4 regions of the Proteiniborus sp. MB09-C3 genome follow, and region 4 is predicted to be linked to each of the others. Evidence: predicted binding sites of a transcription regulator. Region 4 holds the regulator's gene; each other region holds the start of a gene.

Region 1 (5,912 bases), 1.6 Mb from region 4:
TATTCTGAAATCTTTGTCTTTATTGATGAGTAGACTTTTTTAGATTTCTCTAAATCTGTTTCAATATGTACTTTTTCAACAAGAAGGCTTTGCTGAGGACTGTCCTCTGATAATATTTCATCTGGTATTTCTCTTCTATAATAGGCTTCGTATATGGCAGTCAATAATCCGTCAAAGCTTCCGTCATATATGTAATATAACATTTTAAAATTCCCCCGTTATTGTTGAAACAATATCATTTGCTGGTAATAGCTGAGGATATACAGAAAACAAAGAAAGCTGTTCGCCCTTTTCTCCAAAGTCCTTACTATTGAGACTAAATAGCATGCTATTTCTTATGGCAGAAGAATCCATGCTTTTGATGCCATAATGTTTTCCATTACAGGTTATAAAGTATCTAGCTCTCTTCAACACTATTCCTAGCTTTTTCAAATCCCTAAAGCCTAATGCCCCAAACTTTCTCGCTGCAATTATTCTCCTAGCAGACGTTACTCCAATACCTGGGACTCTTAACAACAGGTAGTATTCTGCCTTATTAATCTCAACAGGAAACAATTCAATGTTTCTCAATGCCCAATCACACTTAGGATCAAGTGCTAAGTCAAAATCAGGCTTTTCATCACTGAGAATCTCGGCAGCATTGTAGCCATAAAATCTTAAGAGCCAGTCGGCTTGATAAAGCCTATTTTCTCTAACTAATGGCGGTGAAGCAAGGACTGGAAGATTAGGATGCTTTGATACTGGCATAAAGGCTGAATAATACACCCTTTTTAGTTTAAATCCCTTATATAATGCCTCTGAAAGCCTGAGTATCTTTAAATCACTATCTTCAGTAGCACCTACAATGAGCTGAGTAGTTTGCCCGGCGGGGACAAAGCTCTGAGAATACTTAAATTTCTGTCTCTCTTCTACAGATTGATGTATTCTTGAATTTATAAAATTCATAGGCTTAATAATAGCATCCTTCTTTTTTTGTGGCGCAAGCAGCTTTAATCCATCGTTAGAGGGCAGTTCAATGTTTACACTCATTCTATCAGCATACATACCTGCTTTTTCTATTAAAGCTTTATCTGCTCCCGGTATTGCCTTCAGATGAATATATCCATTGAATCTATGCTCTTCCCTAAGCCTTTTAACTGTACTGGTTAAAAGCTCCATAGTATAATTTGGGCTCTTATATACAGCAGAGCTTAAAAAAAGTCCTTCTATATAATTTCTCTTATAAAAGTTTATAGTCAAATCTGCCACCTCATCAGGTGTAAAGGCCGCCCTAGGAACATCGTTTGAAGCCCTGTTTACGCAATAAACACAGTCGTATATACAGTGATTAGTAAAAAGTATTTTTAATAGCGATATGCACCTTCCGTCATCTGCCCAACTGTGACATATTCCACATTGGCTAGTGCTTCCCAACTCTCCTTTTTTCCCTTTCCTATTGCTGCCACTAGAAGAACAAGACACATCATACTTCGCGGCGTCTGATAATATTTTTAGTTTATTAAGTATTTCCATAGTATCACTCCAAGTGTTTGTTATCTATATTTTACCACTAATTTTAACGTTTGCAAACATATGTTCGTGTATTTTTTTGCTTTTTTATTTCTGCGTGATTCCTGTTTTTTAATGGGGATATTAAAAAACGCCCTACGTATTTATTAATATTTTTAAAATATTTATTAATTTTATTAAATTTCAACTTGACATTATTAATTTTTGATAGTAGTATGAAGTCAAGAGCATATTATCCTGTGTTATTAATATATATAATTTATGAGCCAAACTATATATTAGGCTTAATATGGATAATTAAATGCATATTTAAAGTAAAAATACAAAATGTTAGGGGGTATTACATGTACACTTTTCCAAAAAATCTTTACACAGATGTTAGATTGGAGGATGCTTCTGTAAGTGAAATCACTTATCAAAACGGAGATCTAATGCAAAATTTAAAGAGAAATCGCAGGGGGGGATTTATTCGAATCTTTGACGGTAAAAGATGGTACTATAGCTCTACAACAGACATAGATAATATACAGGAAGAAATAAATAAGCTGGCACTTATGGCTAATGAAAATGAATATATAATGGATAATCCAGTTGTGAAAAAATTTGAGGTCAATAAAGGGGAATTCCTTCAATTTAAGGAAAATGACATCTTGAATGTAAGTCAGAAAGAAAAACTAGAGCTTTTAAAATCATATTTTCCTTTCGTAGAGAATAAGGAAGAGATAAAAATGTGGAGAGCTGTATATATAGATCGCAAAACCACAAAGGAATTTTATTCTAGCAAGGGAGCTAATTTAAAATTTAATTACCAAACCTGTGCAATAGTATATAGATATTCATTGAATATAGAAGGTAAAACCTTAAATGGTGGCTGTGATAAGACAACTACAGATTTTAATGAGCTTAAAGCATTTGGAGAGAAGCTAGAGAATACATTAGCTAGAGATATTGAATATACTAAAACCGCTAAGCCAATAACTCCTGGAAAATATACTGTTATATTTGCACCTATAGCTACAGGAGTATTTACCCATGAAAGCTTTGGGCACAAAAGTGAGGCAGATTTCATGGTTGGAGACGAAGCTATGATGAAGGAATGGACCATTGGCAAAAAAGTTGGAGCAGATAATTTGTCCATTGTAGATACTGGAAGCCTTTTAGGCAGCGGCTTTGTACCATTTGACGATGAAGGAACTAAATCTAATAAGACCTATCTGATTAAAAATGGAATTCTTTCAGGTAGACTTCATAGCAGTGCTACAGCAGAGTCTCTTAAGGAAAATCCTACAGGCAATGCTAGAGCATTAAATTTTGAATTTGAGCCAATAGTCAGAATGACTAATACATACATTGAAGCTGGAAATAAAACTAAAGAAGAGCTTATCTCGGAAGTAAAGGAAGGTATATTAGTGGAGGAGGTTAATCATGGCTCTGGTATGTCTACATTCACTATTGCACCTAGTATTTCTTATATGATTAGAGATGGGAAAATAGCAGAACCTGTAAATATAGCAGTCGTTAGCGGAAATGTGATGGAAACTCTTCATAATATAGACGGAATTTCAAAGGAAATAGAAGTATTTTCTTCATCCTTAGGAGGCTGCGGAAAAATGGAGCAATTTCCTCTTCCAGTCGGTATGGGTGGACCTTATATAAGAGTTAATAATATGACGGTACAATAGGGGGTGTAGTCGTGATAAAGGAAAAATATATTAGCAATGAAAAAGAAATCACTATAAATATCGTTCAAACAGAAATAAAATCCATAAGAAAAAAAGACATGACTAAAACAGGCTTGAGGATTTATCAAGATGGGTACATAGGAGTTGCAGGAGCTGTAGGTAAAGCTGATGAAGTAGAGCTAGAAAAAAGGGCTGTGGAAAATCTAAAGCTTCAAATTCCATATCCTTATGAGCCTTCAAGCAACCATGCTGAGGAAGTAGATTATAGAAAAGAAGTTCTTTCTGATGAGGATTTTGTAAAGGAAGTAGAAGAACTTCTAAGAATATTTAAAAATGAATTTCCTGATTTTATTTTCTCAAATAATATTTCCATTCAAGAAATGGATATTAGACTATCCAACAATAAGGGCCTAGATTTAACCCATAAAGATAGGTTTATATCAATAGAACTTATCATAAAAGAAAAATCATCTTTAAACGTTTTTGATGCTTTTGTATTTTTAACAGATAGAGAATATAGCAAAGAAAAAACATTAGATATAGTTAGAGAAACATTGACAGCATGTGGAAATCAAGTTAAACTACCTGTGGAAGGAAAGCAGCCTGTAGTATTTATGGCAAATGATTATCTACCACTTAAAAAGATAATAGAAGAATTAAACGGTTACAAGGTAGGTACAGGCGCCTCTTTATTTAAAGATTCTATTGGAGAGAAAAAGTTTAGTGAAGACTTTACACTATATCAAAGTGCGGAAGAAGAAGACATGACAGGGTATGTATTTTTCGATGCAGAGGGTGTGGTAAACAAAAATTACAGATATGCTCTAATTGAAAATGGAAAAATAATCAGCCCGTACACAGATAAAAAGACTGCTGCTCAATTTAATTTACCTCTAACGGGAAGTGCCGCAGCAGATTATGACAAGGTACCTTCACTAGCCGCTAGAAACTTTAAGATAGCATCAGGTGGTAAAACCTTAAAGGAACTTTTAAATGGTCAGTTGGCAGTAGCAGTTCTCATAGCTTCTGGCGGAGATTTTACAGCAGAAGGAGTATTTGGTACACCTGTCCAATTAGCTTTCTTAACTGATGGTGAAAAACTAATAGGCAGGCTTCCTGAGCTTACTATTTCAGGTGAGGTTTATACAATGTTTGGAGATGACTTTATCGGCCGTTCAGAAGATAAATCCTTCTTAGGACAAAATGCCTTAGCATTTAATTTAGATGTGAATTATATATAGCTGGATAAAATCATAAAAAATAAATGTCAAAGTTATTGCATATTTATTGATTTAATGCAGTAGCTTTGACTTTATTTAATTTCTAAACGTTGAATTTCAATGACTCTCCATGAAAAGCTAAGCATGGACTACATGGAATCTAGATTTATCTGGCCTTTAGCATAAGTAGATTTGCTATGTTCATTAAAATTTCTAGTAATAGCTATGGCCAATATAACAGCACTTATGCCTGCTAATAGCTTTGAAACAATAAAAGGAACTATGACTGTTTTTTCGATGCCAGCCACAAATCCAAGCTGTCCTCCAAATGTAAATGCACCACTTACAGCAAATGCTGAACATATTACCTTTCCTCTATCGTCCATGTCTTTCATCATTAAAAATGCAGGAACATTATTAGCTAAAGAAACTACAACTCCAGCCACTACATTCTCTCCTATGCCCATCTTCTCACCTAGTTTAGACAGAGGTCCTCTAAATACTTTCGTCACTATATGCATCATTGGATAAGCTCCGCAGAGGACTATAGCAATACTTCCCACTATCTTCAGTCCTTCGTCAAATGGCTCCATTCCTGGTATGATAACTATACCTGATATTCTTTCAAATATGCTTACCATAAGTCCAATTGCTCCAATAGTAACTATTACTTTACTAAAATAGCCAAATCCTTTTATTAATTTATCGGGCCATTTAATGAGTCCAAGGGCTAAAAATGCAGCCAATAATATAATTGGAATCATGTTGATTATAAGCGTAGATATATTGATTCCTAAAAGTATTCCTCCAAAAATGCTTCCAAGAGGTAAAGTTACTATGCCTAATAATATTCCTTTTGTAAAAAAGTATTGATCTTTCTTTTCGATAATTCCTGCTCCAATTGGAATTGTAAATACTACTGTAGCACCTAGCATAGATGCTAGAATAAGTCCTGAAAATAACCCTAGTTCCTTTGTCTGTGCCATTTTAGCTGCTGAAATATATCCTCCCATATCGCATGCAAGAATAGAGCCTGGTAATATAGAAGGGTCTGCCCCTATGACCTCGAAGAGCGGACCAATTATTTTTGACAATTGACTTGAGATTACTGGTGCTAGTGAGTATATTCCTATTATGCTCATAGCCATATTGCCCATTGACTTAAATCCTTCTTCAAATTTTTCTCCTATCCCAAATTTATTGCCTAATACTCTATCTATACATCCTAATACGGCAAATACAAAAATGATATAAAGAACTATTTCGTTCATTTAATTTCTCCTTATCCTAGTTTGATTAGTAGTATCTTCTACTATTTATTGTTTTAGATTTATATCCCATATGATCCATAGTAATTATAATAAATTTATCTAAATATGTACACGACAAAATTAAAAAGAGACATAGCTTTTTGATAGTATGATTTTATTTGATAATTTTGAGATAATATGGTATACTATCTATATCAAATACAGGAGGTACAATACAGTGAGCAATAAAA
Region 2 (5,912 bases), 670 kb from region 4:
GCTTAATATCATTATTTCTTGCACAGCTTAAAGATATGCTAATCTATGTTCTTTTAGGTGCTACAGTTATAACAATTGCAATTGGAGAATATGGAGATGCTATAATAATTCTTTTAGTTGTAATCCTAAATGCAGTAATAGGAGTGGTGCAGGAATATAAGGCAGGAAAAGCTATTGAGGCACTACAGCAGATGACTACTCCAAAAACTCTCGTAAGACGTGATGGTGAAGTCAAGGAAATAAATTCAGAACAAATAGTACCGGGAGATATTGTTATTATAGATGCTGGTAGATATATACCTGCAGATATTAGGTTAATAGAAAGCGCAAACCTTCAAATAGAGGAATCTGCTTTAACAGGTGAATCTGTGCCTACAGATAAGGAGGCAAATGACATTCATGAAGATCCCAAGACTCCTATAGGTGATAAATCCAATATGGCGTTTATGTCTACTCTTGTTACTTATGGTAGGGGTGAAGGCGTTGTTGTGGCAACAGCAATGGAAACCGAAATGGGTAAAATAGCTAAGATATTAGATGAAGATGATGAAGAAATGACTCCTTTACAAAGAAGACTAGAGGAGCTTGGCAAAATTCTTGGATTTATAGCTATTGGAATTTGTGCACTTATATTTGTAATTGCTTTATTCCAGAGAAGAGATTTATTCAATATGTTCTTAATTGCTATTAGTTTAGCAGTTGCAGCAATTCCAGAAGGGTTAGCTGCTATAGTTGCTATAGTGTTGGCAATTGGAGTTACTAGAATGTCTAAAATTAATGCCATAGTTAAAAAGCTACCAGCAGTTGAGACATTAGGCTCTGTAAATATTATATGCTCAGATAAAACTGGTACCCTTACTCAGAATAAGATGACAGTTGTAAAAAATTATACACTTAATAATATAAAGGATTTACCTACTGTAGAGACTAGCTTTGAGGCTAATAAGGACGAGGCTGAATTAATTAAGACTTTAGTCTTATGTTCAGATGCTACTTATGAAAATGGCGAAAGTACTGGAGATCCTACAGAGGTAGCCTTAGTAGTATTAGGAGATAAATATAAGCTTACAAAAAGGGAATTAAACTTAAAGCATAAAAGAATTGCAGAAAAACCATTTGATTCAGGTAGAAAGCTAATGTCAACCTTAAACAAAGAAGAAGATGGCTTTAGAGTTCATACAAAAGGGGCTATTGATAATATATTAAAGATTTCGACTCATGCCCTTGTAGATGGTAAGGTAGTTCAATTAACTGAAGAAATGAAAACAAAGTACTTAAAAGTAGCAGAGGAAATGTCAGATGATGCGCTTAGGGTACTGGGTGCAGCTTTTAAAGATACAACTGATATAATAAGTCCTGAGGATATGGAAAAAGATTTAACTATCATAGGGTTAGTGGGAATGATAGATCCTCCAAGAATTGAGGTTAAGGATTCTATAAGAGATGCAAAGATCGCAGGTATTACTCCTGTAATGATAACTGGAGACCACAGAAATACAGCTGTTGCAATTGCTAAGGAACTTGGAATTGCAGATTCTATAGAACAGAGCTTGACAGGTGCTGAAATAGATGAGCTATCAGATGAGGAGTTTTCAAAAAGAATTAATGATTATAGAGTATTTGCTAGGGTTTCACCAGAACACAAGGTAAAGATAGTCAAGGCATATAAATCTCACGGAAATATAGTGTCAATGACTGGTGATGGTGTAAATGATGCACCCTCATTAAAATATGCGGATATAGGTGTTGCCATGGGTATAACTGGTACAGATGTTTCTAAGGGTGCTAGTGACATGATACTTACAGATGACAATTTTACTACCATTGTTCATGCTATAGAAGAAGGCAGAAACATTTATAATAATATTAAGAAGGCTGTAATATTTCTTTTATCATGTAATCTAGGAGAAGTTATTACAGTGCTGGCTTCCATCTTATTCCGTTGGCCAGTTCCGCTTCTAGCTCCACAAATATTATGGATAAATCTAATAACTGATACTTTTCCAGCGATTGCACTTGGCGTTGACCCTGGAGATAAGGATGTAATGAAAAAGAAACCAAGGGATCCTAAGGAAAGCTTTTTTGCTGAAGGAGCAGGAGTTAGGGCTGTTATTGGAGGAACACTAATAGGAATACTTACATTGGCAGCTTTTTACTTTGGATTAAGTGAACATGGATATAGCTTGGGATCAGAGAATATACCTGAAAATGTACTAACTTATGCTAGAACTATGTCATTTGTTGTGTTAGCAGCTTCACAGTTATTTTATTCATTAACAATGAGAAACTCAACTAAGTCAATATTTCAAATAGGCTTATTCTCTAACATGTACCTAATAGGTGCTATAATTATAGGATTTATTCTACAGTTTGGTGTTATTTCAGTGCCATTCTTTGCAAATGTATTCGAAGTGCATAATCTAAGCTTAGGAGACTGGGGATTAGTTATAATATTTGCCTTAGTTCCATTAATAGTAAATGAAATAATTAAAGCGTTTATGAGATTAAAGGAGAAGGCATCATAATAATGTATATTTTAAAGCATTACATAAAATAGATTTAATAACAGTTCGTTTCTATATGAAATGAGCTGTTATTTTTTGAAGCTTTGATGCAGATTGTTTTATATTTAGGTTAGAATTCAGGTTAAAATTCAAACATTTACACGGAACATGAGTTCGGGTATAATGTAAGTAGTACTATCTAGGTAAAGGGGTGATATCAATATATCCTTTGCAAGATGTAATTCAATCAAAACAACTAAGTATTATTCATGTAGATATGGATGCTTTTTATGCATCTGTTGAAGAACATGACAATCCAAATCTGAAAGGACTGCCTATTATTGTAGGCGGCATGAGTAATCATGGAATTGTAACTACTGCCAATTACCCTGCCAGAAAATATGGAATACATTCTGCTATGCCTATTTTTATGGCAAAACAGAAATGCCCGAAAGGATGTTTTTTACCTGTAAGAATGGAGAGGTACAAAGAGGTTTCTAGACAGGTTTTTGATATATTATACAAGGTTACCGATTTAGTAGAGCCTTTATCCATTGATGAGGCATACATAGATGTATCAAATATCAATACTAATCCTATAAAAATTGCCGAGGAAATAAAATGGAAGGTAATGGAATCTACTGGATTAACTATATCTATAGGTATTTCGTATAACAAATTTTTAGCTAAGCTTGCATCTGACTGGAATAAGCCTAATGGGATGAAGATAATAACAGAGGATATGATACCAGATATTTTGCTTCCGCTTCCTGTTAAATCTGTATATGGAATAGGGGCAAAATCTACTAAAAAGCTAAACAATATAGGCATCTATACAGTTGAAGATTTAATGAGGCTATCAGAGGAATTTTTAATAGAATTTTTTGGAAAGGCTGGCAGTGAGATATATAATAGGATTCGTGGTATAGATTCTAGAAAAATCAATATAACTCGTGAAAGAAAATCTATAGGGACAGAAAGCACCTTCTCTGATTATACAAAGGATAAAGAAGTTTTAAAAGATTTTTTGCGGAATTTTTCCATTGATTTAGAATCTTCTTTAGAAATGAAAAATCTGCAAGCTAAGACCATAACCTTAAAGATTAAAGATATAAGCTTTAGAACTCGAACTAAGAGCAAGACTTTAAATAACTACATTAATAGCTTTGATGATATTTTTGAAGTTGCTGCCAATCTATTATATGAAATAGAAATAGATCAAGATATTAGGCTAATAGGTCTAACGGCATCAAATCTAGAAACCTTAAAGCTAGAGCAGCTTTCATTGTTTGATTTTTAAAAAGCTTGCATGAGCTTATAGAACTCAGGCAAGCTTTTTATATTAGTTTTATAATATAGTGGAAGTGGAGAAATTCAATTCGTAGAATGTGTGAAGCTATAATACCTAGAATACAGATATTTAAAACCTGGACGAGTTGCCGAATCCATCAAATAAGCAGATCTTGTTGCACCTACTTTTCTATTTCTATTTAGAGCCCTGATTATTCCATTTGCAGAAGATATTCCTATTCCATGACCATAATAGGTTCCATCGCCTAAATCAATAGTATTTTCGCCTTGCCATTCTGGAGTTAGAGGATTTACATCAGGATTTTTAAAATATCTACAGTCTCCGGGAAAGTAATCAACTTCATCAGAATAATAGCCAATATCAAGGTTTTTGTTAATATAGTGCCAATTCATTAGATGTATACTTGAAAACATTGTATTAAAAAGTTCTTCGGGGTATGAATCCAGTACTGCCTTATAAAAGATTATGACCATTGCTGTAGCACATTCTGTGCCATATTTACGTCCATTTACAAATATATCATTTATTGCATCACTAGGCTTCACATTGCTTTTTAACAGAAAACCACCTTCATTGGTACGAGTCCAATAATCTGTATTACAAAAGGATTTTTTGAATACTCTAAATGAGAAATTGCTATTATTGAGCTGTCTAGCAGCATTAATTATACTCATACGTAAATCCAGTTCAAATTTAAGCTGACTCAAGGATTCATAATCGTATATTCCGTTGCTGGAACTCATTGTGGTGATTATATCTCTTTGAATACTGTTTAATGAATATTGATTACTAATATTTTCGGGAGTAACTGGACGTCCTGAAATCCTAATCATTGTGTCCCTCCTATCCCAGTATTTGCATACATGATTTGATAGGGGATTGGATAGGTTATCCATATATTCCACCAGTTCTTATTCATATGGTGCATTCTGTATGAAAATTGTGAGAGAAGATTTTGTGTATTGTAGTCAAGCTTGTTAAATTCACTTAGCAGCATATGTTCTTTATTAGTTAAGTTTTGCATGAAATGACCTGTATTGACAGATACAGGTTTACATAGATATTTAGCTTCTAATATTACCTCATAAGGAATGGGATTACTTGTCAGGTTATAGCTTTCACCAGTATAATGCAAAAACAAACTATTCTCCTCAAACCAATTAACAAAATATGAATATAGCTGTTCGTTACTTAAAAATTCAGCACTATTCATTTCAGGTATAAAGTCTAAGAGCTCACGAGCCATCGTTACATCCTTTGGTTCTGCAGATAATAGCTTATTTGCTATTAAATATAGACTATTGATGTCACATGATTCAAAAAAAGCCCATATTAAGTCGTGATTAAAGCAGCATTTTCTGTGTCTTTCAAATATTAAATCTGCTATTGTAGGTAGATTTTCCTTATCCTTATATATAACTGCCAGTAATATTGCAGTTTTATCTAATACTTCATCAAGTTGATCTTCTGGAATTTCAATTGTACTTCTAGATTCCAATATCCATTTCAAAGCAGAATAAGATAGCTGTACATTATTAACTGATAGGCTTTCATTGCTTGACATGCTATTAATGCCTGAAATGAATTCTTTAATAAATGTCATAGCCGTCTTTTGTATTAAGCTTAAATCCTCCATATAAACATCTCCTTTTTTTATGATAATAGGGGATATATTATATAGTATTGTTTATATGGCAATTGTGTCCTTAGTTAGACTTAGCAAAAAAACAAAAATGGCTATTAAAATATTCCAATAGCCATTTTCTTAGTATAATGCCTTGTTTCAGGTTTTATTATCTGCCAACTGCAGATGGCTTTTCAGTTCACTTTGAGAAAAAGCCTTTTTCGTCAGGTATTCAGAAGTTTACTTCGCCAGTATTACGGTTGATAATGATGTATTCTTGGCCAGCAGAAAATGACATGATATCACCTCCTTATTAGTAGTTTGACCATATTATAGATAAATATAATATTACATTAAATAACTATAGATAAAATCTATAGCAAATAATTAAACGCTTTTCATTTTTATCTTTTATTCAAATCTCATATTTACAAGTGTTAGAAAATTGTCATATAAAAATATTATGTTTGAG
Region 3 (5,912 bases), 1.0 Mb from region 4:
CAGGCTTTAAAATAACCGTATCAGAATACTTTACTCCTAATGGACGAAACATTCAAGGCATAGGAATAACACCTGATTTTGTAGTTGAGATACCAGAAAATGTTGAAGTGATAGGAGTAGAAAATCTTAAGCAGGATACACAGCTTCAAAAGGCAATTGAGATAATAGAGGATAAAATAAAATAATAGCATGTATGTCATTCTAGAAAGTTAGGATATATGAACTTTTACCGTAGAAATAAGTCCTCGAAGAAAGTATAAGCAATATAACAGTAGAATATAAAAAAAGGATAGCTTAGCTATCCTTTTCGTATTCTATGAGCCTATCAAAGTTAATCCCATATATAAAGTTTGAATCAGAATTTTCAGCAGATGGAACGACATTGAAAAATGCTGTGTTTAAGCTGGGACTATAAAATATATTTTTATCTAAAACCTGACCTAATAGAGTAGATTCATTATCCTTTAGATTATGTAGGTATGCAGAATAATCAGTAGATGAGTTGTTTTTACTAATTATCAAAATATTTCCCTCATCAATAACAACGAACTTTCTTACATCTAAGTCAACAATTAACCTTTCGTCATGTTCTTTTAAATCATACATATATAATTCAAATTTATCTTCTTTTTCTGGATTTTTAGTATACACTAATTCATCTTCACTGATAAACTCACAACTAAATCCATAATCTATTTTCTTCAATCTTTTTTTATTTTCTTTTATGTAGATATTTGACACATCTTTATTATCATTTTTTTCAACAAACGCAAATATATCATCATAAGCATCAAAGCTGGTAACATTTACTCCTACGTTAAAAAGAACCTCTTGTTCATTTTTTTCTATATCAAATAATATTAGTGATGATTTGTTATCCTCGTCATTATTTACTCCATAAAGTAGATTATTATCCTTCCATTCAATATTCCAAGTGTGCTTATAATCCATTGGAGTAATCTTTTGTATTAGTTTGCTGTCTAAGTCTACAATATACAGATCCGAAAGCTTACCATTATGTTCGATAACTGCTAGCTTTTTAAAATCAGGACTAAACTTAGCTGAATAGACATAATTATGCGTAGAATATACTTTTTGTTTTTCTAAACTATTGATATCATATAGCCAGATATTTTCTGTATCAGAATTTTCTACAGATTCTTTCTGAACATAGGCTATTAGATTATCCTTAGCAAAATCTAATATTTTTCCTTTATCTATTGTGTCTGATAATAGGATTGGCTTTGCTTCAATGAGTTCACCGTTATTTGAGTCTACCTTTGCTTTAAGCATATATATAGGACTGCTTGGATTGTCCTTTACAAAAGTATTATTTAGTTTTATATTCCATATGTATTTGTCATTTTCTTTAATAAGGCTTACACTTGGCATAGTATTGTTAGTGTATTTTAATTGAGTAAATATCTTATTAAGAACTTGTGACTTGTCAAATTTCAACTCAATAGGAGTATAATTAGTAGGCACTATATTAAATTTTAAATCATTTAAGTCTGAATCCTCTATATCCATAATTTCAAGTGTAAACTGTGGAACTACTATATCTGTTTTTCCCCAATCCCTTTTTATTGATGTGAATATATTTATTTCATTATTCACTCTGGATATGCTATCAATGCTAGCCATTGAGCATTCTACGACTCCTAAATTTACCAAGAAAAATCTACCTCGTTCTTTTCCAAGAACCTCTACATTTGGCATAATAGATTGAAAACCCTTTGATAAAATAGTTTTATCTACCTTATAGTCAATATTTGTTTCAACAGCAGTAGAAATGCTTGAGTCAGTTGATGATACATCATTCTTAGCTGTGCAAGCTGTCAACGCTAATACCATTGATAAATATAATATCTGCTTCTTCATTGAAAATTCCCTCCCAGCACTACAATTATATATTCCACACTAAAATTGAATAACCTGCCTAAATAAATAAAAATCTTTTTAAATACACAATATTTTTTTCGTATATTGACTTATATAGAGACAAAATATATAATTAAAACGAACAAATGTTCCAAGACATACTATCTTGTAAATATTTTTTGTGATATATATTATTATTATCACTAATTGAGGTGATATTGTGAATAAATTTAAAATAAAATCTGAATTTAAACCTACTGGCGATCAGCCAAAAGCCATTGAAAAGTTAGTTTATGGAATAAACAGCAACCTTATGCATCAAACACTTCTAGGTGTAACAGGATCTGGAAAAACCTTCACTATGGCAAATATTATTGAAAAAACTCAAAAACCAACTCTTGTAATAGCCCACAATAAAACATTAGCAGCCCAGCTTACAAGTGAATTCAAGGAGTTTTTTCCTGATAATGCTGTAGAATATTTTGTGAGCTATTATGATTATTACCAACCTGAAGCTTATGTACCCCATACTGACACATATATTGAAAAAGATGCATCGATAAATGATGAAATAGATAAACTAAGGCACTCTGCTACTGCTGCTTTATTTGAAAGAAGAGATGTAATAATAGTAGCCAGTGTATCCTGTATATACGGATTAGGAGACCCTATTGATTATGAAAATCTGGTTTTGTCATTAAGACCAGGCATGATAAAGGATAGAGATGAGATAATAAGAAAGCTTGTGGATATACAGTATGAAAGAAATGATATTAACTTTGTAAGGGGAACCTTTAGGGTTAGAGGAGATGTAGTAGAGATATTCCCTGCATCTTCAAATGAAAATGCTATTAGAGTTGAATTGTTTGGAGACGAAGTAGAAAGATTAACTGAAGTTAATGCCCTAACAGGAGAAATCATTGGGACAAGAAGCCATATCTCCATATTTCCTGCCTCTCACTACGCTACAAGTCCTGAGAAAATTGAAAGGGCAATAAAAAGCATTGAAGAAGAGCTAGAAGAGAGACTAAAGGAATTGGCAATGGAGGATAAGCTTCTTGAAGCTCAAAGATTAAAGCAAAGGACAATGTATGACATCGAAATGCTAAGAGAAATGGGATTCTGCCAGGGAATAGAAAACTATTCAAGACATATTAGTGCTAGGCCGCCTGGAAGCAAACCATATACATTATTAGACTATTTTCCAGATGATTTCCTTATATTCATTGATGAATCTCATGTAACCATTCCTCAGATTAGAGGAATGTATGCAGGAGATAAGTCTAGAAAGACTACATTGGTGGATTATGGATTTAGGCTTCCATCTGCACTAGATAATAGACCTCTTCAATTTGATGAATTTGAGAAGCATATAAATCAGGCTGTATATGTAAGTGCTACTCCCGGACCTTATGAGCTGGAGCATTCTCAACAGATTGTGGAGCAAATTATCAGACCTACAGGACTGCTAGATCCAGAAGTTGAAGTTAGGTCCACAAAGAATCAGATAGATAATCTAGTTAAAGAGATAAATAGTAGAGCAGCTAAAAATGAAAGAGTTTTAGTAACTACTTTAACTAAAAAGATGTCAGAGGATTTGACCAATTATTTTAAAGAAATAGGAATAAAGGTTACTTATTTGCATTCAGATATTAAGACGATTGAAAGAATGGAAATAATAAGAGATCTTAGAGTAGGTAAATTCGATGTTTTAGTAGGAATTAACCTGTTAAGAGAAGGTCTAGATTTACCCGAAGTTTCTTTAGTTGCCATATTAGATGCAGATAAAGAAGGATTTTTAAGATCTGAAACATCAATGGTACAGACAATCGGAAGAGCAGCTAGAAATTCAGAGGGTAAGGTTATAATGTATGCGGACAGCATTACAAACTCAATGAGAAAGGCTATTGACGAAACTAATAGAAGAAGATATTTACAAATTGGACATAACAAAGAACACAATATTATTCCTCAAACAATTAAAAAAGGAATTAGAGATGTTATAGAGGCTACAAAGGTTGCAGAAGACCATGAAAGATATGGATATGATAGTGAAAAAGAAATGAACAGAGATGAACTAACGGCTCTTATGAAAAACCTTGAAATTGAAATGTTTGAGGCTGCCGAAAATCTACAGTTTGAGAGAGCTGCAGAATTAAGAGATAAAATCAGCGAGTTGAAAAAGAAAATATAAATACTCAGATAAAAGACGAGGTGCAAACATGTTAAAGGACAAAATAATAATAAGAGGAGCCAAAGAACATAATCTAAAGAATATCAGTATAGAACTCCCAAGAAATAAATTCATTGTACTAACAGGACTAAGTGGTTCTGGGAAATCCTCTCTTGCATTTGACACCATATACGCAGAAGGACAACGAAGATATGTAGAAAGCCTTTCTGCTTATGCTAGGCAGTTTTTAGGGCAAATGGAAAAGCCAGATGTAGAATATATAGAAGGGTTATCACCTGCTATATCAATAGATCAAAAGACAACGAGCAAAAATCCAAGATCTACAGTTGGAACGGTAACAGAGATTTATGACTATTTAAGACTTTTATATGCTAGGGTAGGTACACCACATTGCTATAAATGTGGAAAGGAGATTTCTTCCCAAACTATTGACCAAATGGTAGATCAAATATTATCCCTTGAGGAGAAAACCAAGATTCAACTACTTTCGCCAATTGTCAGAGGACGTAAGGGAGAGCATCAAAAAGTACTGGAAGGAATAAGAAAGGAAGGCTTTGTCAGGGTTAGAGTAGATGGAGAAGTGATGGAAATAACCGATGACATAAAACTAGAGAAAAATAAAAAGCATTCCATAGAGGTAATAGTAGATAGAATAATAGTGAAGGAAGGAATAGAGCAGAGACTGACAGATTCTCTTGAGACTGCCCTAAAGCTTTCCGACGGACTTGTAATAGTAGATGTAATGGAGAAAGAAGAGTTGCTTTTTAGTCAAAAGCTTTCATGTCCAGACTGTGGAATAGGAATAGACGAATTAGCACCAAGAGTATTTTCATTTAACAGTCCTTTTGGAATGTGTCCAACCTGTAATGGCTTAGGAAGTTATATGAAAATAGACCCTGAACTAATTATTCCTAATAAAAATATATCGATTAACCAAGGAGCTATAGCACCTTATTCTAATACATCTGATGACACATATTACTTTAAAATGTTCAAGGCTATAGCGGACTATCATGGATTTAGTCTAGATGCCCCTATTGGAGATGCTCCTAAGGGACTAATAGATGATATACTTTATGGAACGGATGGAAGAGAAGTAGAGTTTGAATTTGATAGCAGATTTGGTGGATGGAGAACCTATAAGGCACCCTTTGAAGGAGTAATTCCTAATCTAGAGAGAAGATATGGAGAAACAAACTCTGATTATATGAGAGATAAAATAGAAGGCTTTATGAGTATTATTCCATGTCCTGACTGTGGTGGAGCTAGACTAAAACCAGAGGCTCTTGCAGTAACAGTTGGAGGACTTAACATCTCTGAATATACTAATATGTCAGTTAGACAAGCAATAGAATTTATTAATGATCTAAAGCTTACTGAAATGCAAGAAAAGATTGCTCATCAAGTATTAAAGGAAATAAGAGAAAGGCTAAGGTTTCTTGTGGATGTGGGGTTAGACTATCTTACATTATCAAGAAATGCAGGAACTCTTTCTGGTGGAGAATCACAGAGAATTAGACTGGCAACTCAAATTGGTTCAAGTCTAGTTGGAGTTCTTTATGTACTAGATGAGCCTAGTATTGGATTGCATCAAAGAGATAATGATAGGCTATTAAAAACCCTTCGAAATCTTACAGATTTAGGGAATACATTGATAGTAGTAGAGCATGACGAAGATACTATGTATTGTGCTGACCATATAGTAGATATAGGACCAGGTGCAGGCGTTCATGGTGGATATGTAATAGCAGAGGGAACTCTTGATGATATTAAAAATTGTGAAGAATCTATTACTGGACAATATTTAAGCGGTAAAAAGAAAATAGAAATTCCTAAG
Region 4 (5,912 bases):
AAGAAGATTGAAGAAAATATTTATCGAAGAGTATGGAGCTGATAAGAATTTCTTAGAGGACATTGGAATGGAGCAAAAAGGATTGGAGTATTCTGAATACCTACCTAAGGAATCATTGGCACAGCAAGGTGGATACGGATTAACAAATAAGGGACCTCAACACGATGAAGCTTGGCTTATATTTATGGACATGGTAAATAATCAAATACCAACCTTTGAAGACAAAGCAGAAGCTCTACATTATTTTCCTATGTTTAGAACGTGGTTTGGCCTCATGGGACTCTGCAAGCTTCCTTGGAACGATATAGTACCTGCCAGCAATGTATCTACTGATGAGCCTGCCAAAATACCTGAACATGTGCAGAATTATGTTGACTTATATAATGGAATGACAGGAAGTAACATAGATAAGCATGAATTAATAGTTCAATCTGAAAGAGTATATAACTTTCAAAGAATCTTTAATATTAGAATGGGACATGGTAAACGAGTGGATGATAAAGTGCCATACCGTTCTGTAGGTCCTGTTACTGTAGAAGAATATGAATCAAGAAAAGAAAGATATGATGCTCAACTTAAAGAAAAGCTGAATTATGATGTAACAGGAAAGTCTACAGAGGAAAAAATTAATGTTCTCAGAGCATATAGGGAAGATCAATACGAACAATTAATTGATGCAGTTTATAAAAGGAGAGGTTGGACTAAAAATGGAATTCCAACAGTAGAAAAACTAAAAGAGATCAAAATGGACCTGCCTGAATTAATTGAGATTGTAGAAAAACATATCTAAACAGTAGGAGTGAAGGTATGATTTTAATTAATGGTAAGGAGCATGAATGGAGCAAGAACCTAACGGTACAGAAAATATTAGATATTAAAAGGTATACTTTTCCTAAAATCATAGTGAAGGTAAATGGTAAATTAATATCTAAGGATGAATATTTAACTACCTTAATATATGATGGAGATGAAGTACAGGTTATTCATTTGTTAGCCGGAGGGTAAATAATTATAGAAAATACTACATGCAGCTTTGTGTGTAGTATTTTTTATGACATAAATGGTTTTTGTACATTTGTTATATATGCTTTTGAAGATAGACTGTCATTAAGTTTACATAATATAATTACGTAAACTTAATGACAGTCTATTTGTAACGGCAAATATATTGCTAATAATAAAAAATAATATAAATACTTCATCAAAGATGAAAAAAGATATAATTGATAAACTCAACAGATAAAATATAGTTTTCTTTAGATGTTAAAAATAAAATAGGCTCATATTTAAGTTGTGAGGCCTTTATTTTGATTGTATAATAGTTTTATATCAAAGCATATCAAATTATGCTTAAAATCGATTTAAAACGCTAATTTTTGATAAATTAGTTCAAAAAAGTTTTTCAGCATGAATAATTGATATTTTCAATTGAAAAGCAAAATATAGCAGCATTTTTAATCATAAATCTACAAAATTGAGTTTAAAAATAATATTGCAATGTTAATTATTTTATTTTTATAAATTGCATAGAAAAGTAAAGCAAATTAAATAAAAATATTTATCATTTTAAAGAAGGATTTACTGAAAAAACGTAGAATATTATTATACAAAATGTATATTTTGTATAATAAGGAGTGGAAAAATGGATAATTCACCAATAATATTAGAAGATTTTTTAAACTACATAGAAACCATCAAAGGAAAATCCGAAAATACTGCTAAGGAGTACTTTTTCGACTTACGAACTCTATTTAGGTTTTTGAAGCTTAGATATAAGCTAGTTGATAAAAATGCACCTTTTGATGAAATTGATATATCGGATATTGATGAAACCATTATTAGAAAAGTGACCTTGCAAGATTTATATGCTTTTATTTCTTTCGTTGATAAGGATCGCAATAACCAAAATTACGCTAAAGCTCGTAAAGTCGCCAGTATTAGATCCTTCTTTAAATATTTGCACACAAAAATTAAGGTTATTAATGAGAATCCTGCAATAGATCTAGAGTCACCAAAGACCAGTACTAGACATCCTGTTTATCTTTCTCTTCAAGAGGCTGAAAACCTACTAGATTCTATTGAGGGAACATTTAAAGAAAGAGATTATGCTATTATTACACTTTTCTTAAACTGTGGTTTAAGATTATCAGAGTTAGTTAGTATAGATATTGATAGGATTAAAGGTGATACTCTAACTGTAGTGGGCAAAGGAAATAAAGAACGTACTATTTACCTAAATGAAGCATGCTTACAGGCTATTAACGACTATCTCGAAGTAAGGCCTACAGAAGGAGTTAAAACGCCAAATGCTTTGTTTTTAAGCAATAGGAAAAATAGAATAAGCAATAAAACGGTTCAATATCTCGTGAAAAAATATATAAAAGATGCTGGATTAGATGTTGAAATGTATTCAACTCACAAGCTAAGGCATACTGCAGCTACACTTATGTATAAGTATGGTAATGTAGACATTAGAGCTTTGCAGCAAATATTAGGCCATGAAAATGTATCTACTACTCAAATCTATACTCATATTGATGATGATAGATTAAGAAAAGCCGTCAAAAGCAATCCTCTTTCTAAAAAAACTCGTTCTTAGACACCTAAAATCCATAGTGCTCTTTATAACTCTTATCATATAAAGAAATAGACCATACTCAACTTCATATAATGGTCTATCTCTTTATAGCTATTATTTATTTTTAATATTACAATCAATATGTAGGAATTTTTATTACACTGCCTGCCTTTATGCTGGCAGATTTCATGTTATTTATTTTCATTATTTCATAGACTATTTTTCTAACATCCTGATTATAAGGATTATTTCTTTTGGCTATTTCCCATAGCGTATCTCCGGATACTATGGCCATTTCAGCATAATTACCATTATCCGAACCATAAACCAAGTTGAGTCTTAATATACCATTAAATATAATGGTTGTAATAATAAATATAGTTGATAAAAAAATTGTAAATCTTCTTTTGTTTGCAATTCTTATTCGTTTTCCCATAACAATACCTCCAAAGGAACATTTGTTCGTTAATTCAATTATAATAGGAACATATGTTCCTTGTCAATAGTTTTTTTAAAGAAACGAACGAATGTTTGCCATTTGTCTTTTTATATGTTATAATAACAGCAAATACTTTATTGAGGGGTGCCAATATGTATGAGGATTTATCGTCAGTACAGTTAAAAATACTTGAATTCATTAAAAAGGAGATTTTTTCTAAAGGCTATCCTCCTGCAGTAAGGGAAATTTGTAAAGCAGTAGAATTAAAATCCACTTCTACTGTTCATGCCCATCTTGAGAAATTAGAAAAAAAGGGTTATTTAAGAAGAGATCCTACCAAACCTAGGGCAATCGAAATTTTAGATAAAACCGATAATATCATTCCGTTTCCAAGGAGAGAAATCGTAAACGTCCCCATTGTAGGAAAAGTTACAGCAGGAGAACCAATTCTAGCAATTGAAAACATAGAAGATACCTTCCCCTTACCTATTCACTTCGTAGAAAATGATTCTGTTTTTATGCTTAAGGTAAGAGGAGAAAGCATGATAGAAGCAGGTATCCTTGATGGAGATCTAGTACTTATAAGACAACAAAATACTGCAAATAATGGTGACATAGTAGTCGCACTTTTAGAAGAAGAAGCAACTATTAAGAGATTTTTTAAAGAAAAGGATTATATCCGATTACAACCAGAAAATCAATTTATGGAGCCTATTATCACTAAGGATGTCACAATCTTAGGAAAAGTAACTGGTGTCTACCGTAGAATTAAATAGAAAAAGAAAAGCTGACTAAAAAGTCAGCTTTTCTTTTTCTATCATATTGTTCTTATATAAGTTATTTAAGCTCATCATAGCACCAAGCTTACAATGGCTATAGGTTAAACCACCTTGATAATATGCAAAGAATGGTTCTCTCATAGGACCATCTGCGCTTAGTTCTATTGAGGAACCTTGTACAAACGCACCTGCTGCCATTATTACTTCATCTTCATATCCAGGCATGTCCCAAGGTTCAGGCGATACATAAGAGTCCACTGGTGAGGCGCTTTGTATTCCTTGACAAAACTTGATTACCTTTTCCCTCGACTTAAATTCTATTCCCTGAATTATATCACTTCTTTTATCATCTGTATCTGGCACAACTCTGAAACCTAAATCCTTATAAACTAGCGCATTTAATAAAGCACCCTTAAGTGCTTCTCCAACTATCATAGGAGCTAAAAACAAACCTTGCAGAGTATTTCTAGTTGTTCCAAAGGTCAATCCGCATTCTTTACCTATGCCAGGTGCCGTACTTCTATTGGCTACTAGTTCTATTAAATCTTTTCTTCCAACAACATAACCTCCAGATAAGGACATACCTCCTCCAGGATTTTTTATGAGTGATCCTGCCATAATATCTGCTCCTACATTTGTAGGCTCATCTATTTCGATAAATTCTCCGTAACAGTTATCTACCATAATAATCAGATTATTATTAAATGCTTTAACTTTTTCTATAGCTTCACTTATTTCGTCTATTGTTAAAGCTTTTCTATCACTATATCCAGTTGATCTTTGAATCATAACTATTTTAGTACTATCTGTTATTGAAGCTAGTGATTTCTCAATATCAATTTTTCCATCTGCAGTAAGAGGAACTTCTTTGTATTTTATCCCGTATTCAATGAATGTACCCTTTTCATTACCCTTTACACCAATTACTTTTTGCAGTGTATCATAAGGACTGCCACTAATTGCAATAAGCTCATCTCCAGGTCTAAGAATTCCAGACAAAGTAAGCGTAATCGCATGAGTTCCTGAAACAATAGTTGGTCTTACTAAGGCATCTTCTGTACCAAAAACATATGAGTAGATTTCTTCTACCTTTTCTCTTCCAACGTCATCATACCCATAACCAGTAGTCCAATTAAAATGAGTTGCATTAAGTCTAGCTTTCTGCATTGCATGTATAATTTTATATTGATTATATTCTTTAGCTGCTTCGATTTTACTAAAATATTTCTCTCTAAGTATCTTTTCCTTGGATTCTACATAATTAATAACTTCATTACTTATGTCAAACTGTTTACATAATATATTTATAGTATACTGATTCAATATATCACCTTCTATTAGTATTATCTTATGTATTGTAACACATGAATTTCTTAGTTTCAATTAGTTTTACATAATAAAACCTTTTAAGTAACTTTTGCACTTAAAAGGCCTCATTATGTAATCTCTATGATTTTTAGCTTCAATATTATTATTCAAAGCTATCGGTATTATTTCCTTTATTCATAAAGCTTATGGTTTTACCTGGTACAATAGTAGATATTGCATGCTTGTATATAAGATTTTGTTTACCATCGCAATCTAATACTATGGTATAATTATCAAATCCTTTTACTTGACCTTTTAACTGATAACCGTTAAGTAGAAAAATAGTAATAGTAATATTTTCTTTTCTCACTTTGTTTAAAAAAACATCTTGTAAATTCATTGTAGTCTTCACAATTGTCCCTCCCTCATAAAATTTTTTAGATAATTTTAAAAGTAATAAATAAGTAATAAAGATATATTCAACTTTATTATAATTTCTCCTTTATATTTTTAACTACGCAATCAATTAATTTATTACTATTGTCAAAGTCATGAATATTAATCCATTCAATATTTTTATCTCTTCTAAACCAAGTTAATTGTCTTTTGGCATATCTTCTAGAATCCCTTTTAAGAATTTCTATGGACTCATCAAGGCTATAGTTACCCTTTAAATACTGAATTATTTCCTTATATCCTAAGCCCTGCATAGATACAAGGTCTTCAGAATAACCCATATTCAATAATTTTTTTACCTCTTCAATCAGTCCCGATTCTATCATAATATCCACACGTCTGTTTATTCTTT

The links. Region 4 encodes LexA, which represses DNA repair genes until DNA is damaged. Its sites were predicted from a motif close to CNAACANNTGTTNG; they were not measured.
Region 1: the regulator LexA is predicted to act here: its motif matches at 1,566-1,579, upstream of QO263_RS00995 (putative DNA modification/repair radical SAM protein).
Region 2: the regulator LexA is predicted to act here: its motif matches at 2,668-2,681, upstream of QO263_RS08920 (DNA polymerase IV).
Region 3: the regulator LexA is predicted to act here: its motif matches at 2,021-2,034, upstream of uvrB (excinuclease ABC subunit UvrB).

The regions. Positions count from the first base shown of each region.
Region 1 is NZ_CP127161.1:202,187-208,098, forward strand. It holds gene QO263_RS00990 (TIGR03915 family putative DNA repair protein) at 1-203, opposite strand, end outside; gene QO263_RS00995 (putative DNA modification/repair radical SAM protein) at 205-1,512, opposite strand; gene QO263_RS01000 (TldD/PmbA family protein) at 1,854-3,191, shown strand; gene QO263_RS01005 (metallopeptidase TldD-related protein) at 3,203-4,432, shown strand; gene eutH (ethanolamine utilization protein EutH) at 4,561-5,682, opposite strand.
Region 2 is NZ_CP127161.1:1,855,246-1,861,157, forward strand. It holds gene QO263_RS08915 (cation-translocating P-type ATPase) at 1-2,525, shown strand, start outside; gene QO263_RS08920 (DNA polymerase IV) at 2,734-3,804, shown strand; gene QO263_RS08925 (protein-glutamine gamma-glutamyltransferase) at 3,879-4,649, opposite strand; gene QO263_RS08930 (hypothetical protein) at 4,646-5,452, opposite strand.
Region 3 is NZ_CP127161.1:1,479,726-1,485,637, forward strand. It holds gene QO263_RS07140 (S41 family peptidase) at 1-185, shown strand, start outside; gene QO263_RS07145 (hypothetical protein) at 295-1,881, opposite strand; gene uvrB (excinuclease ABC subunit UvrB) at 2,102-4,075, shown strand; gene uvrA (excinuclease ABC subunit UvrA) at 4,104-5,912, shown strand, end outside.
Region 4 is NZ_CP127161.1:2,524,033-2,529,944, forward strand. It holds gene QO263_RS12295 (aldehyde ferredoxin oxidoreductase family protein) at 1-790, shown strand, start outside; gene thiS (sulfur carrier protein ThiS) at 808-1,005, shown strand; gene QO263_RS12305 (tyrosine recombinase XerC) at 1,643-2,599, shown strand; gene QO263_RS12310 (LysM peptidoglycan-binding domain-containing protein) at 2,715-3,014, opposite strand; gene lexA (transcriptional repressor LexA) at 3,170-3,793, shown strand; gene QO263_RS12320 (methionine gamma-lyase family protein) at 3,809-5,122, opposite strand; gene hfq (RNA chaperone Hfq) at 5,268-5,519, opposite strand; gene miaA (tRNA (adenosine(37)-N6)-dimethylallyltransferase MiaA) at 5,593-5,912, opposite strand, start outside.